Regions from separate parts of the Arthrobacter sp. TmtSoilC51 genome, predicted to be linked through region 2. Evidence: predicted binding sites of a transcription regulator. Region 2 holds the regulator's gene; the other holds the start of a gene.

Region 1 (7,456 bases), 660 kb from region 2:
AGCGTCGGTGGCAGCCGAGCTGGATCTTGCCTGGTGGCAGTCTGCCCTGGAAGCAATGATCAGCGGTGACGACTACCTCGCCATGTCCGACGGCGACTCCCTCCGCCGCCTCGAAGCTGAGTACCGCCTCGCGGACCAGGCCCACATTGCCAGTGGTGCTGCCCGTCTGCGGTGGCAGTTGGCCCGGAAGTGGGGCCAGGGGATAGTGGAGCATCCCCGGCAGGCAGAGTTGCTTCGTGCCCTGCTCAAGGATGGTCGGGTGACCCTCCCCGCCTTGAGCGCCCAGGCACCTGACCTCGTGCCCATGCTGGTTCCGGTGTGGTCCGTCAGCCCTTACCTGCTGACGGGTGTTCTTCCCGCGGAGCAGAAGTTTGACGCCGTGGTTATCATCGACGCCGAATCGACGTCGCTCCAGGCCGTCCTTCCGGCGATTGCCCGAGCCCGGCAAGTCGTTGCCTTCGGTGATGCGAAGATCGCCAATGCCCGCACCTTCAGCGTGGCCGTGGAACCTCCCGTGGCCGGAGTCTCCAGCCACGAGACCGTGGACAGTGCCTACAAGGCACTGGCACGCGTGCTGCCGACGTGGCAGCTGAACTGGGTCTACCGGGCTGTCGACGAGGACCTGATCCTGCAGCTGAGCAAGAACTACTACGACGGCGGCCTCCGGCGCCTGCCTGATGGCAGCTCTGTGACGGGCTTGGACCGTTCGATCCTGGTGGAGTACATCCCCGATGGAACCGGCCTCCCGGGTGCCGACCACGAGGGTGTGGAGTCCGTTACGGCAGAGGTCAACCGTGTGGTGGACCTTGTCTTCGAACATGCCAGACTCCGGCCCCGTACGTCGTTGGCTGTGGTCACTGCCAGCCTGCGCCACGCTGCGCGGATCGGTGAGGCTATCCGGCTTCAATTGCCCAACCACCCCTTGTTGTCCGCCTTCTTCGGCGCGGGCCCGGAGTCCTTCCGCGTGGTGGACCTCGAGCGTGCACAGGGGCTGGTGCGTGACCATGTCATTTTCTCCCTGGGCTACGGCCGGACTCCGCATGGCCGTGCTTTGCATTCGTTCGGGCCATTGTCCACCGAGGGCGGGCGGAACCGCTTTGCTTTGGCGATGACCCGCGCCCGCCGCTCCATGCATGTCCTGAGCTGCTTCCGTCCGGAAGATCTGGACCTGGATCGCTTGGCGCACGGCGCTGTGGACTTTTACGAGCTGCTGGACCGGGAACTGTCCGGGAACAGCAACCTTGGAACTCCCGCCTCGCGTGCAGTTGCCAGTGAACAAGCCTTGGGTGAGGATCCCTTGGTTGCCGATCTGGGCGAGCGGTTGCGAGCCAGGGGCGCCCGCGTGTGGCACCTTTACGACGGTGTCCTGGACATTGCTGCAGCTGCCGACCCCGTCCACACCATCGGACGGGAAGGGGCCGAAATTCCCACTCCAGTGGCAATCGAATCCGATGGCACGGAACGGTACCGGCGCATGAGTGTCCGTGAACGGAGCCGTCTGCGTCCCCAACTGCTGGAACGCATGGGATGGCGTTACATGTCCCTGTGGACGATTGAAGTGTTTACGGATCCCTCGTCCTGCGCAGATCGAATCGGTTCCTATTTGGGGCTTGAGAACCATGTTCCGCAATCCGTCCAGGCCTCGCAGCATGGCTTCCTGGACATGGATGTTGAACAATTGAATCTGGACAATGCAAGGTCGTCGTATGGCAGCTCCTCCGAAGCCCGGGCTTCGCATCGGCAGGGTTTCGGCGCTGAGCAGGCAAGTGTGTACAAGCAGAGTGCATCGGCTGGCCAACCACGCAATGCAGACGCCAGTAATGCAGACACCACCGATCCAGAGGATGGGACTGAAGTACCAGTGATTGAACAGGGAACCGGCAACGGAAGCGGCTCCGAAGAAGAGACCGGAACTGTGGGCGCCGAAAACACGGATCATCCAGCGGAGCCAAAGGCACCAGCGGCCAAGCCAGGCTCCGGTGGCATCCTGCCTACCAAAGCCGCTGAAGACGATCCCCGGCGTTGGGGCGACGAAGGCAGCTATGACCATGAGCAGTGGTTGAAGGAGCAGAAGCCTCCGCATTGGGGCTGAATGGATCCACGAACACAAGCCCTGCACAGGGTTTGACCAAAAACCTAGGGATTGACCAAAACGAAGAAAAGCTTGCCTTGCGTGGATGCGCCGGCAAGCTTTTCTGCTTGCCGGGGATCTGCAGCTACCACCATCAAGCCGTCGGTGTCGCTGGTTCCGAGCCACTGGCCGGGCTTACCCCCTTGGGCGGACGTCCAGAGTACGGGTACGGAGGCAGCCAGGACTTCGGTTTGCCTGGACTCATCGTATGATCCTGCGGCCGTGAGGACTACATTCACTAACTGTCCTGGCGACAGAAGCTGGATGGATGATGGGTCAGCCATGCGAAGGGGGACCGCAGCTGACCCTACGGGTGCACCAGTGAGGAGTCCCGGCCCCAGAAGATTTGATTCCGTGGGAATCTGCCCTTTCGTCAAAGGCGAAGCAAGCTGGCGGCCCACCAAGGAAGCGTGATCCTCCAAGGCTCCGGAAATTGCGACGTCCGGCGGCACCCCAACACTGGTGAAATCGGCGTCGGTAAGGCTGGTGCCTGCTGCAAGGTCATGGGCTGCGACGAGAATGCTGACGCGCTGCTCGGTTGCAGGCGTTAGTTGTTGAACAGTAATGCCGGTGGCCAGACACAACAGGAGCGCCACGGTCAGCCTACGGTTCCGGGAGATCCAGAGATTCAGGCTCTGCCTTGGGGCCAGCCTCACCAGTCGATGTGGCCCTTGGTTCCGGGGAAGCAGCGGGCCAGCCGACGCAGTGGGGTTGATCCGTGAGCGACCATAACGGCTGGCAGGCGGAGCGGAATGTCCGCGGCGGGGGAGGAAGGAAGCAGGTGTCTTTTGTGGCATGACGCCACGCTAGCCACCGGGCCCGGCCGCCCAACAGCGGCCGAATGCCCTATGTGGATAAAAGCTGGTTAGCTGGCTGCAGCCGCGGGTGCTGGCGTGGCGGCCGGGGCTGGAGTCGCCGGGGCAGAGGGTGCAGCTGAGACGGTGCTGCCCTTGGAGTCGCGCGAATCCGTGCGGTAGAAGCCCGAGCCCTTGAAAACAACACCGACGCTGTTGAACTTCTTGCGGAGCGCACCCCGGCATTCAGGGCACTCCGTCAGGGAGCTGTCAGAGAAGGACTGGACGATGTCAAAGGCATGGTCACAGTCTTTGCAGGCGTACGCGTATGTGGGCACTGATTTCCTCCTTCAGGACAAAGTTCAGGTCCTGTGGAGCCGTGGCGGAGAATCTCCGCATTAGCAGTCGCAGGGCCTGAGTGCCAATTCTATCATCCGCTTCCCGCTCACCTGCTATCTGCCAACTCCACGGACGAGCGGGACTTCACCCAGGCGGTGGGCCGCTCAGTTCCCGCGCCCCAGCTTAACGATTCCGGAGGGCGTTAGCGCGTCAGGCACCGGGCGGTCAAAGGGCTCCGCGGGGATAGCTCCGGACGGCAAGACGTCGTCGTCGTACACCACCGCGATGGTGGGCGGCCGCCCGCCGGAAGCATCCAGATATTGGAGAAGGCGATCGTAGTAGCCACCGCCCTGCCCGATGCGGTTGCCGTCGAGGTCCACAGCGGTAGCAGGCATGAAGATACCAGCAACGGCGCTCACCACCGCACTGTCCAAACGTTCGCCTTCCGGTTCGTCAATAGGTGCGTATTCGGACCGCACGAAGGCCGTTTCCGGTGTCCAGTACACCCAGCTCAACCGGCGACCGGGTTCGCAAACGGGAAGCAGAACCTGATGGCCGGAGTTGTGGAGCCCCGCAATCAGGGGCATGGTTGGGGGTTCGTGGGAGACGCCCACGTAGATAGCGAACGCGGCGTTGGAGCCGCCCGAGACTTGCGCGGCCCAGTCCAGGCCGTGCCGCACAATCGACTCGCCGGCTTGCGCGACTTGCTCCGTGGTGAGGCCGCGCCTGTACAAGCGCCGGCTGCTGCGGATGTCTTCCTTCGATGCCATTATTGTCCGATCATGAGATTCGCGGGCCCCGGGAAGCAGCAAATCCGCTCCAGTTTCAAGGCTGTTTCTGCGTCCTGCCACGGCGGGGGTTTACCTGTTGGTGTATTCCTTCCGTTACATTAGTCCGGTGACTCTCGATAACAATGCTGTCCGTAAGGCCGTCATCCCCGCAGCGGGTCTTGGTACCAGATTCCTCCCCGCCACCAAGGCGATGCCGAAGGAAATGCTGCCCGTGGTTGACAAGCCAGCCATCCAGTACGTCGTCGAAGAAGCGGTGAAGGTTGGCCTGCACGACATCCTGATGATCACCGGGCGCAGCAAGCGCGCCCTGGAAGATCACTTTGACCGTGTGCCGGCGCTGGAAGCGACGCTGGCAGAGAAGGGTGATACTGCCAAGCTTGAAGCCATCCAGTCCGCCACCAACCTGGGCGACATCCATTACGTCCGCCAGGGCGACCCCAACGGCCTTGGCCACGCGGTCCTGCGTGCAAAGCAGCACGTCGGGTACGAGCCATTCGCCGTATTGCTTGGCGATGACCTGATCGATCCCCGTGAAGACCTGCTGAGCGAAATGATCGCCGTCCAGCAGAAAACCGGCGGCTCCGTCGTTGCCCTCATCGAAGTTGAGCCTTCCAAGATCAGCGCCTATGGTTGCGCGGACATCGAGGAAAACGATGACGACGGCTACGTCCGCATTAAGCAACTGGTGGAAAAACCGTCGCCCGAAGAAGCCCCATCCAACCTTGCCGTGATCGGGCGCTACGTTCTCCACCCGGCGGTGTTTGATGTCCTGGAGAAGACTGCTCCCGGGCGCGGCGGTGAAATCCAACTGACGGATGCCCTCGAGGTTCTGGCTGCCGGGGAAGGTGAGGGCTACGGCGTTTATGGCGTTGTGTTCCGTGGCCGCCGCTATGACACGGGAGACAAGCTGAGCTACCTGAAAGCCTGCATCGAGTTGGCATGCGAACGCGACGACCTCGGGCCCGAGCTCCGCGAGTGGCTGCCGACCTTCACTGCCGCTCTTCCCAAGTAACACCGGTGTACGGCTCTGCGATCTGGCCGGTAACGCTGGAAAGCGGAGCCTTGGTGCTCCGGCCAATCCGTTACCGCGATAAGCGGGAGTGGTCTGAAGTCCGTTCGCGGAACAGTGAATGGCTTGCACCCTGGGAGGCGTCCAACCCTGCCCCGGGTGGCCGCCTTCCCAGTTACCGACAAATGGTGGCATCGCTGAACGCGCAAGCCCGGCAAGCCACGGCTTTGCCATTTCTCATCACGGAGCGGACCGAGGGATTCCGCGAGCCGCAAATTGTGGGCCAGCTGACTGTCTCGTCCATCGTGTGGGGTTCAGCGATGATGGCTACCCTGGGCTATTGGGTTGATAAGGAACGTGCCGGGCAAGGCATCGCACCCACCGCAGTTGCCATGGCTACCGACCACTGCTTCCGGACCCTGGGCCTGCACAGGATGGAGATCAATATCCGGCCTGAGAACGCGCCGAGCCTCCGGGTCGTGGAGAAGCTTGGATTCCGGGACGAGGGGTACCGTCTGAGATACTTGCATATCAATGGCGAGTGGGCAGACCATCGCTCCTTCGCGCTGACATCGGAGGAAGTTCCGCAGGGACTCCTCGATGCATGGCTCAGAGGAAGAAGCGGCAGGTCATAGCCCCTTTTGAGCCGTATCTCCATTCATTTGCGGACTCGCCGACGACACACCGACCGCAATGCCGCCGCCCCTGATGATTTGCTTCTACGGTTTTGAATGTGGACTTCCCTCTCAGCAGCTCAGTGATACTCGTGGTCACTGTTGCGCTTTGGATGGTATGGGTCGCTCCCTACGTTCTTCGAAACAGACGGCAGCAGGTCCAGGCGGCCACTGTTTCAGCAGAGGCATTTGACGACGAACCAGACGAAACGCAGGCAGGGGTGGTACTGACTTTGGCACCCCGGCAGGAGAAACCGATGGAGACCATGCACAGCAAAGCACCGGCGTCGCCCCAGGAATCCCGCGTGGCTGAGTCGTCCGCCAAGCAGGCGCCCACAACTCCCTTTACGATCCGATACGCCCGGCTCACCTTGGCGTTGTCCGGCCTTGCTTTGCTGCTGACTGCCATTGTTTCGGGGGCGCTGCGGCTGTTCGGCACCGGTACCGTCTGGCTGCCATTGGTGTCGTTCATCGGCGCAGTACTCGCCGTGGTGACGCTGCGGCGGCTCGCCCTGCGGGATCTCCGCGAACGGCGGGCGCGCCGGGCTGCGCCGGTGGTGCCCATCCAGACCCCCGCGCGGTACCTGCCAAAGGAACCGCCCGCCGAAGCCAAGGAAACACCGGTTTTTGACGCCGAGGCCGGAAAGTCCGAGGCCGCACGCCTCTCTGCCGTGGAGCTTCGCCAGGCTGCCTTGGCTGTTGCGTTGGCAGCTGGTGACAAATCAGCTGCAGCCGGGTCTGGTTCCGAGGATGCCGGTTGGGAGCCGGTTGAGGTTCCCAAGCCCACGTACGTTGGTGCCGCAAAGGCGCCCCGGCCCGCTCCGGAACCGCTGGACCTTCCGGAGGCCCCGAAGCCTGTGGGCAAACCGGTGCTTAAGCAGAGTGTTGAGCAGGCAGAGGCCGCTGCGGCTGCGCAGGTGCGTACTGCCGCCAAGGGGCAGAGCGCCCTGAGCAACCTGGACGATGTCCTGCAGCGCCGCCGCGCCTAGGCCGGCATGACCACTCTCTGTGTTGCAGGCGGCACCGGCCAGGTAGGCCGTGAGGTTGTTCGTCAGGGGCTCGAGGCCGGGCACACGGTATCTGTGCTGAGCCGCCACGTGCCGACTCCCGGTTCGGAGAAGCACCACGACGGCGCCACCTACTTTGCGGGCGACGTCACCACAGGTGATGGTCTGGCAGCCGCGGTGGCGGGTGCCGACGTCGTCATTGATTGCCTTGAGGGACGGCTCGGCAAAGCACAAAAGCAATTTGCCGGCGGCGGTGCCCGGCTTCTTTCCGCGGCCCGTCAGGCAGGTGTGCGCAAGGCTGTGGCGTTGTCGATTATCAACTGCGACCAGAGCAACTATTCCTTCTATGTCTCCAAGGCAGACAAGGAACGCATCTATGCGAGGGCGGACATCGAAACGGTGGTTGTCCGGGCCACGCAATTCCACAGCCTTGTGGAGATGGTCTTTCGTACAGGTGCGAAGGCGCGCCTAATTCCGGCATTCAAGGGCGTGCGGTTCCAATCGATTTCACCCACTGACGCTGCAGCTGCGTTGCTCGAAGCCGCGCTGGAAGCGCCTTCTCCAGAGCGGCACCGTGTCAGGACCATTGGCGGGCCCGAGGTACTGGCCATGAAGGACATGGCTGAGTCGTGGAAAGCAATCACGGGTGCGCGAGGCAGGGTTGTAGAGGTCCCTTTGCCCGGCGCGATGGGCGCCTACCTGCGTGCGGGG
Region 2 (7,456 bases):
GCATCCTTGCCCAGGAACTCAGACAGCAACTCACGCTGCAAACCGAACATTTCTTCCTTTTCCTCCGGTTCAGCATGGTCGAAACCGAGCAGGTGGAGGATGCCGTGCGTAGCGAGCAACAGCATCTCATCCTGGGTGGTGTGTCCGGCGTTCCGCGCCTGCACTTGGGCCACTTGAGGACATATGGCGATGTCTCCAAGCATTCCCTGCGGCGTGGGCTTGTCAGGAGTGCCCGGCGTCAGCTCGTCCATGGGCACCGAGAGCACATCCGTGGCTCCGGGTTCGTCCATGAGTTCAATGTGCAGCTTCTCCATGGCGGGTTCATCCACCAGCAGGATGGACAGCTCAGCCTGCGGATGGATGTAGAGGCGCTCAAAAATGAACCGCGACAATGTGACCAGCTGGGCTTCGTCCACCTCCACACCGGATTCGTTATTGATTTCAATGCTCATTTTCGTTCTCCACGTTTGTGATGTGTGCCTGCGGCCCCATCTGTACGATGTGCCTCATCCCACTTGCTATAGGCCGAAACAATGTCGCCGACCAGAGGGTGCCGAACGACGTCAGCGGCCTCCAGGATGGAGAAATTGACGTCATCGATCCCAGTGAGGATTTCCCGTACTATCCGTAGTCCGGAGGTGGAGCCAAAAGGCAGGTCGATCTGCGTAACGTCGCCGGTAACAACCATCTTGGAACCGAATCCGAGGCGGGTCAGGAACATCTTCATCTGTTCAGGAGTGGTGTTCTGGGCCTCGTCCAGGATGATGAACGCGTCATTGAGCGTCCGTCCACGCATGTACGCCAAGGGTGCGACTTCAATGGTGCCCGCAGCCATCAGCCGTGGAATGGACTCCGGGTCCATCATGTCGTGCAAAGCGTCGTAAAGCGGCCGCAGGTAGGGATCGATCTTGTCGCTCAGCGTTCCCGGCAGGAAGCCCAGCCGCTCCCCCGCCTCAACAGCCGGGCGGGTCAGGATGATCCGGCTGACTTCCTTCAGCTGGAGCGCTTGAACGGCCTTGGCCATGGCGAGGTAGGTCTTGCCGGTACCTGCCGGGCCAATGCCGAAGATCACGGTGTTCGCATCTATGGCATCCACATAGTTCTTCTGGTTCAGCGTCTTGGGCCGGATGGTCTTGCCCCGGCTGGAGAGAATGTTGTGGGTAAGGACATCCACAGGATTCTGGACGGACTGCGTCCTCAACAAGGAAACGAGCTGCTGCAGGACGTCAGGAGTCACCAATGTGCCCCTGGCCACGAGTCCCCGGACCTCCTCGAGGAGGCGCATGATGCGCGGTATGACCGTGGAGGGACCGGACATGGACAATTCATTGCCGCGAACGTGGAAGTTGACGTCGGGAAACTGCTCCTCGATGTAGCGCAAGGCTTCGTCATGGCTGCCCAATGAGTGAACCATCTGATCGGAGTTGTCGAACGTGACGATTTCCGTGCGCGTGCCCGGTAAGGTGTGCGGGAACTCGGTGGTGGCTGGGTTCCCGTTTCCGGTCCGCAACCGCCCATTCAGGGATTCACTCATAGTGGTGGCCGTGCGGCCTCTTCTCCTCCGGTCGGAATACAGTTAGTCCATCGTTTCGACAACGGGACTGGCTTAACCGCCAGGCCATATGCCGGAATGCCTTCAATCCTACGCCAGCCCGGCACGCCCAGGGCGTACGCGCGTGCTTCGTCCACGTGCACAGTTCGCTGGCGGACGACATTTTGTCTCAACTCGGCATCAAGCGGGTATCAATCCTGTTTCAGTTACTGCCAGTATCCGCAAACCCGGCCAGCCGCCGTCGACGATATGCCAAGCTGGCAGGGCGGGTAGAAAGAATACGCGCATTCGAAAAGGGCTGGCGACACCGCCAGCCGCAAGGCAAGGGACACCCCATCACGCAGTCAGCAAGCCACCAGCCTGGCGGGCGAAAGCGGAACAAATCCGTCGTCGCAGCGCCTGCGATGCTTGCTGTCCTGCTGCTGACCGGGTGCATCGCCAACGGCGGATCCACCCAGGCCACCTCCAGCCCGCCGCCGGTCAGCCTCCAGGAGGCGCCCGCCAGCAACGCTCCTCTGGAGACCACCCAAGCATCAACAAAGATCCCGGTGTACTGGATTGGTCGGAGCAAGGACGATGTCTACCTGTACCGCGAATTCAGGGACATCCGGGGCGATGGAAACCCCGTAACCACGGCGCTGCGGATCATGATGGCCGAAAAGCCGTTGGACCACGACTTTTTTACGCCCTGGCAGGATCCAGGCAGCCTGGCAACATCCATTTCGGGCAAGAACGTCATCACTGTTGATATTTCGCGCGACGCCTTCAATTCCAACCTTGATGCAGGCATGGCGCAAAGGGCGGTACAGCAGCTGGTCTACACAGCTACCGCGGCAGCCTCGTCATCGGGCCTGATCAACTCCGGCCAGCAAATCCAGGTGGTCATCCTGGTGGACGGCCATACGGACTTCATGGCCTTCGGCCAGGTGCGGCTTGGTCAGCCCATGGCCAGGGACGCCTCCTTGGTAGCGCCGCTGTGGATTATCGATCCGCAAGAGGACACCTCGCTCCCCGCGGGTTCCGTCAAATTCAATGGCCGGAGTACTGACAGCTCCAAGCCCGTGAGCTGGCAGATCCTCCAGGACAATGGCAGCGGCGAAAAAACCAGCCTGCTCACCGGCCAGACGAAGGCCACAGGAGAGCCGGGACAATTCGGCGTGTTCTCCTTCAGCGCGACCCTGAAGCCCGGGAAGTACGAATTGCGGGTGGCCCAGGTTCAGGACTCCGGGCAAGCAAACGCATCAACCACGGACACCCGGCTTTTCAGCGTCGGCTAAGATCAGCGGCGGGCGTCGGCCAGGGGCGGCTGTAGGCCGAAACAGCCTACCAGCGGCCCAGGACGTCAGAGGCGAGTACGACGGCGGCTGGTCCCGCCGTCGAGGACCTCAGGACATGATGTCCCAACAAAGCCGTGACCGCTCCAGCGTCACTGAGGCGCGTCACCTCGCGCGGCGAGATGCCACCCTCGGGGCCGACAATCAGGAGGACCTCACGGGGTGAATCCAGCCCGGTGCCCTTCGTCTCCACCAGCGCTTCAAGCACTGCCCGTAGGGGTCTCTTTGCGTCCTCGTGAAGGATTACGGCCAAGTCTGCCGAAGCAACAGCCTTTGCCAACGCCCCGGAATCCAGGATGGGACGCACCTCGGGTATCCATGCCCTGCGGGCCTGCTTGGCCGCGGCAGTGACCACTGACTGCCACTTCGCGTGGGCCTTGGCAGCGCGATCGCCCTTCCAGCGGACAATGGATCGCTCAGCCTGCCAAGGGATCACGGCATCAATGCCCAGTTCTGTGGCTGTTTCAATAGCCAGCTCGTCACGGTCACCCTTGGCCAATGCTTGAACAAGTACCAGACGCACGTCAGGCTGCTCTTCGAAAACTACCTCGGATGCCTTGACGGACAAGCTTCCGGGACCAACCTCTGCCACTGTGCCCGTGAGGCGGGCCCCTGCGCCATCGGCAATGTCCACGGCTTCACCCACCGTGAGCCTCTTCACCGTTACGGCATGCCTGGCTTCTGCACCGTCAATGGCGAACAAAGCGCCCGGCTCAACGCCATCCAGGCTCCCGGCGGGCGCGAAGAAAACGGGGTTGCTCACCGCTACAGGTTACCGAGCTTGTCCCGCAGCTTGGCGAACATGCCGCCGCTGGCCACGAGTTTGCCTTCGCTGAACTGCTCTCCGCGCAACTTGGCAAGCTGCTGCAACAGCTCTTCCTGTGCGGGATCCAGCTTGACCGGTGTCTCAACGTGCAGGTGCACCTTGAGATCGCCGCGGCCGTAGCCCCTGAGGTGGGTAACGCCCAAACCGCGAAGAGTGATGACCTCGCCGGACTGGGTGCCGGCCTTGACATCGATCTCCTGGGGCCCGTCAAAGGTTTCCAGGGTCAGTTCCGTGCCCAAGGCGGCTGCGGTCATCGGAACGCTCAGAGTTGCGTGCAGATCGTCGCCTTCACGGATATACGTGGAGTCATTGTTGACGCGGATCTCTACGTAAAGATCGCCCGCAGGTCCGCCAGCCGGTCCCGCCTCGCCCTGCCCGGAGAGCTGGATGCGGGTACCCGTGGCAACACCGGCAGGGACCTTGATGGTGAGGGAACGGCGGCTGCGGATGCGCCCCTGCCCGTTGCACTCGTTGCAGGGATCCTTGATGACCGTACCGAAGCCCTCGCAGGAACCACACGGCGCCGTGGTCATGACCTGGCCCAGGATGGAACGAACAGCCCGCTGGACCTGGCCGCTGCCGCCACAAATGTCACAACGCTCCGGGTGCGTGCCAGGCCGGCAGCAGCTGCCATCACACGTGGGGCAGACAACGGCCGTATCAACTTCGAGCTTCTTGTTGACACCGAACACGGCGTCTTTGAGGTCGATGCGGACGCTGATGAGTGCATCCTGGCCCCTGCGTACGCGGGAGGCCGGACCAGCGTGTCCGCCGCCACCGCCGAAGAAGGTATCGAAGATGTCCTGGAACGCAAAGCCTTGGCCGGAGTAGCCGCCACCAAAGCCGTTGTCAGTGCCGTTCTCGTTACCGGTGGCATCGTAGACGCGGCGCTTTTGGGGGTCGGACAGCACTTCGTAGGCATGCGTCACGGCTTTGAACTGCTCCGCGACATCCTCACCAGGGTTGACGTCCGGGTGAAGCTTGCGCGCCAACTTGCGGTACGCCTTCTTGATCTCTTCCCCGGTGGCTTCCGGCGAGACTCCCAAAACGTCATAGTGGCTGCTCAAAGTCGGTATCTCTTCCTTGTTGTACTGCGATTCTTACCTCGGGGCTGGCGTCAGCCGCCGAGAATGCGGGAAAGGTAACGGGCCACGGCGCGCACGGCAGCCATGGTGGTGGGATAGTCCATCCGGGTTGGTCCGAGGATTCCCACCTTGGCGCCGGAGCCATACCCCGTTGCCACGACTGATGCCTCAGCCAGGCCGTCATAGGGATTCTCGCGCCCGATGCTCACTGACACCCCGCGAGGATCATCCCCCATGTCGGACAACAACCGGAGCATGACAACTTGTTCCTCAAGGGCCTCCAGCACTGGCCCAATACTCAACGGAAAGTCCACGTTGGAGCGCGCAAGGTTGGCTGTTCCGGCAAGGACGATGCGCTCTTCACGGCTGGTGTCACTCAGCGCCTGCAGACCATGGGCAAGATGCTGCGCGATCCCCCGAAGGTCCGGCGGGCACAGTGCCACCACGGAAGGCAACACCTGCGGCAGCAAAGCCAGCTGGGTTCCCGCGATACTGCCAAGGAACCTGGAACGCAGAGACATCAGGGCCTCGTTGCTGACATCGGAGCCGGCCTCGATGACCTTCTGGCCAACGCTTCCCGTATCTGCGATGAGCACAACGAGCACCTGCTTTGGTGCCAGGAGGACAAACTCTACGTGGCGGACCAACGCCCGGTTGGAGTGTGGGTACTGAACGACGGCGACCTGGTTGGTCAGTTGCGACAGCAGCCTGACTGTGCGCTCAAGGATGTCATCGAGGTCGTCCGGCCCCTCCAGGAGCGAATGGATGGCTCGACGCTCCGCGGCGGACAACGGCTTGACCTGCGAGATTCGGTCCACGAACAGCCGATAGCCCTTGTCCGTGGGGATCCGGCCCGCGCTGGTGTGCGGCGCCGCGATGAGGCCCTCTTCTTCAAGTACGGCCATATCATTGCGGATGGTGGCGCTGGAAACGCCGAGATGGTGCCGCTCCACAAGTGCCTTGGATCCAACAGGCTCGCGGGAATGCACATAATCCTCAACGATTGCGCGCAGCACCTCAAGCTTGCGTGGCTCACTCATTGCAACACCTCCTGACGACTGTCCGGGCCTACATCGGACCAATACTTAGCACTCAACATGCCTAAGTGCTAACAAGTCTAGTATGAGCCAGGGCGTTGCTAGCATTGAAACCGCCCGCGGGAGTTATTCCCAGCACAACCAGCACAAAGGGGTATGAAGTCCTTGGCTTTCGACACGTGGGGCCCGCAGGATCTGTCCGCTCCTGCCAAACGCAAACTCCCCGAGGTAGCCGTCCAGCGCGGAATGGTCCTGGAAGATGTCCAGTCCGGCTGGGTGGGCGAGGTTACCCGGGTGGAGAAATCCGGGGGCATGCACATCGTCTCCCTGGAGGACAGGCGCGGCAAGACAAAGTCCTTCCAGCTTGGGTTTGGCTTCCTGCTTGAAGGCCAGGCCATTCGGCTCATGCCTCCTGCCGCAAAGGCTCCGGCTACGCCTGTGCAAGCAGGACGGACGGCGTCTGGTTCCGTGAAGGTCACGGGCCAGCGTGCCCAGGTGGCCAAGGCGAGCCGCATCTGGGTAGAAGGCAAGCACGACGCCGAACTGGTGGAGAAAGTTTGGGGCGACGATCTCCGCATTGAGGGCATCGTGGTCGAGCCACTCCACGGCGTGGACGACCTCAAGTCGGCGATCGCCGCGTTCTCCCCCGGGCCGGGCCGCAGGCTCGGGATCCTGGTAGACCACCTCGTGGCGGGCTCAAAGGAATCGCGCATCGCCGAAGAAGCCATGACGGTGCCCGGAGCCGCCGGAAACGTCCTTATTGTCGGTCACCCCTACGTGGATGTCTGGCAAGCTATCCGGCCAAAAGTGCTGGGTATGGAGCGTTGGCCGGAAGTTCCACGAGGGACTGACTGGAAGACCGGGATTCTGGCCGCCTTCGGTTGGCCGCACGAAACGGCTGAAGACATTGGCCTCGGCTGGCAACGCCTGCTCGGCGCGGTACGCAGCTATGCGGACCTGGAAGCCTCGCTCCTGGGAAGGGTGGAGGAAGTCATCGACTTCCTCACTACGCCCTGAATGCCAGTTCCTGATCTGCGCCCCTGAATACGCTTTCCTCAGGGACGCAACGGGGCGTTGGTCCCGGGATGACCCGGGACCCAGTATTCTGGGACAGCAACACCGCAGCATCTTTACAGCAAAGGGAAGACACCGTGGCAGAGAACGCTCCTGAAGAACCGGGCAGCGCCGCAGGCCAGCCCCAGTACCATGGCGCGCCTGCAAACGCACTCCCACTGACGGCAAGCGAAGACCGGCAGTGGGCCACATTGGCGCACTTCGGAGGAATTCTGGGATGCCTGCCGTCCCTGCTGATCTATCTGATTTTCCGTGATCGCGGGCCGTTTACGGCACAGGAGTCGAAGGAAGCACTGAACTTCACACTTCCGCCGACCATCGCGGCGGTGCTCGCAAATATCCTGGTCCTGCTTCCCGTGGTCGGCAATATCTTTGCAGTCATCGCCACGGGAATCTGGGTAGCTCTAACGTGCTTCTCAGTCTCGGCCGGTATTCGTGTCAACCACGGACAGCCCCACCGCTACAAGCTCAACCTGCGCTGGATCAAGTAGCCCACAGGTTCTGCAGGCTACTGCCGCATTCAGTCCGGCAGAATCCTTCGCACCACG

What was found. The regulator HrcA, encoded in region 2, represses chaperone genes, less so after heat shock. The targets are predictions, from matches to a motif close to TTNGCACTCGNNNNNNNCGAGTGCNAA.
Region 1: ACZ5G6_RS16870 (FmdB family zinc ribbon protein) is a predicted target of HrcA. The motif match lies at 3,324-3,350, and genes of this name have one in related genera.

The regions. Positions count from the first base shown of each region.
Region 1 covers NZ_AP035877.1:3,689,874-3,697,329, reverse strand. The annotation lists gene ACZ5G6_RS16880 (AAA family ATPase) at 1-2,092, shown strand, start outside; gene cpaB (Flp pilus assembly protein CpaB) at 2,137-2,928, opposite strand; gene ACZ5G6_RS16870 (FmdB family zinc ribbon protein) at 2,997-3,263, opposite strand; gene ACZ5G6_RS16865 (5-formyltetrahydrofolate cyclo-ligase) at 3,429-4,034, opposite strand; gene galU (UTP--glucose-1-phosphate uridylyltransferase GalU) at 4,162-5,067, shown strand; gene ACZ5G6_RS16855 (GNAT family N-acetyltransferase) at 5,073-5,699, shown strand; gene ACZ5G6_RS16850 (hypothetical protein) at 5,831-6,727, shown strand; gene ACZ5G6_RS16845 (SDR family oxidoreductase) at 6,734-7,456, shown strand, end outside.
Region 2 covers NZ_AP035877.1:3,028,340-3,035,795, forward strand. The annotation lists gene ybeY (rRNA maturation RNase YbeY) at 1-452, opposite strand, end outside; gene ACZ5G6_RS13790 (PhoH family protein) at 449-1,534, opposite strand; gene ACZ5G6_RS13795 (GerMN domain-containing protein) at 1,957-2,829, shown strand; gene ACZ5G6_RS13800 (16S rRNA (uracil(1498)-N(3))-methyltransferase) at 2,876-3,649, opposite strand; gene dnaJ (molecular chaperone DnaJ) at 3,652-4,779, opposite strand; gene hrcA (heat-inducible transcriptional repressor HrcA) at 4,830-5,837, opposite strand; gene ACZ5G6_RS13815 (DUF3097 domain-containing protein) at 6,000-6,851, shown strand; gene ACZ5G6_RS13820 (DUF4870 domain-containing protein) at 6,986-7,399, shown strand; gene hemW (radical SAM family heme chaperone HemW) at 7,429-7,456, opposite strand, start outside.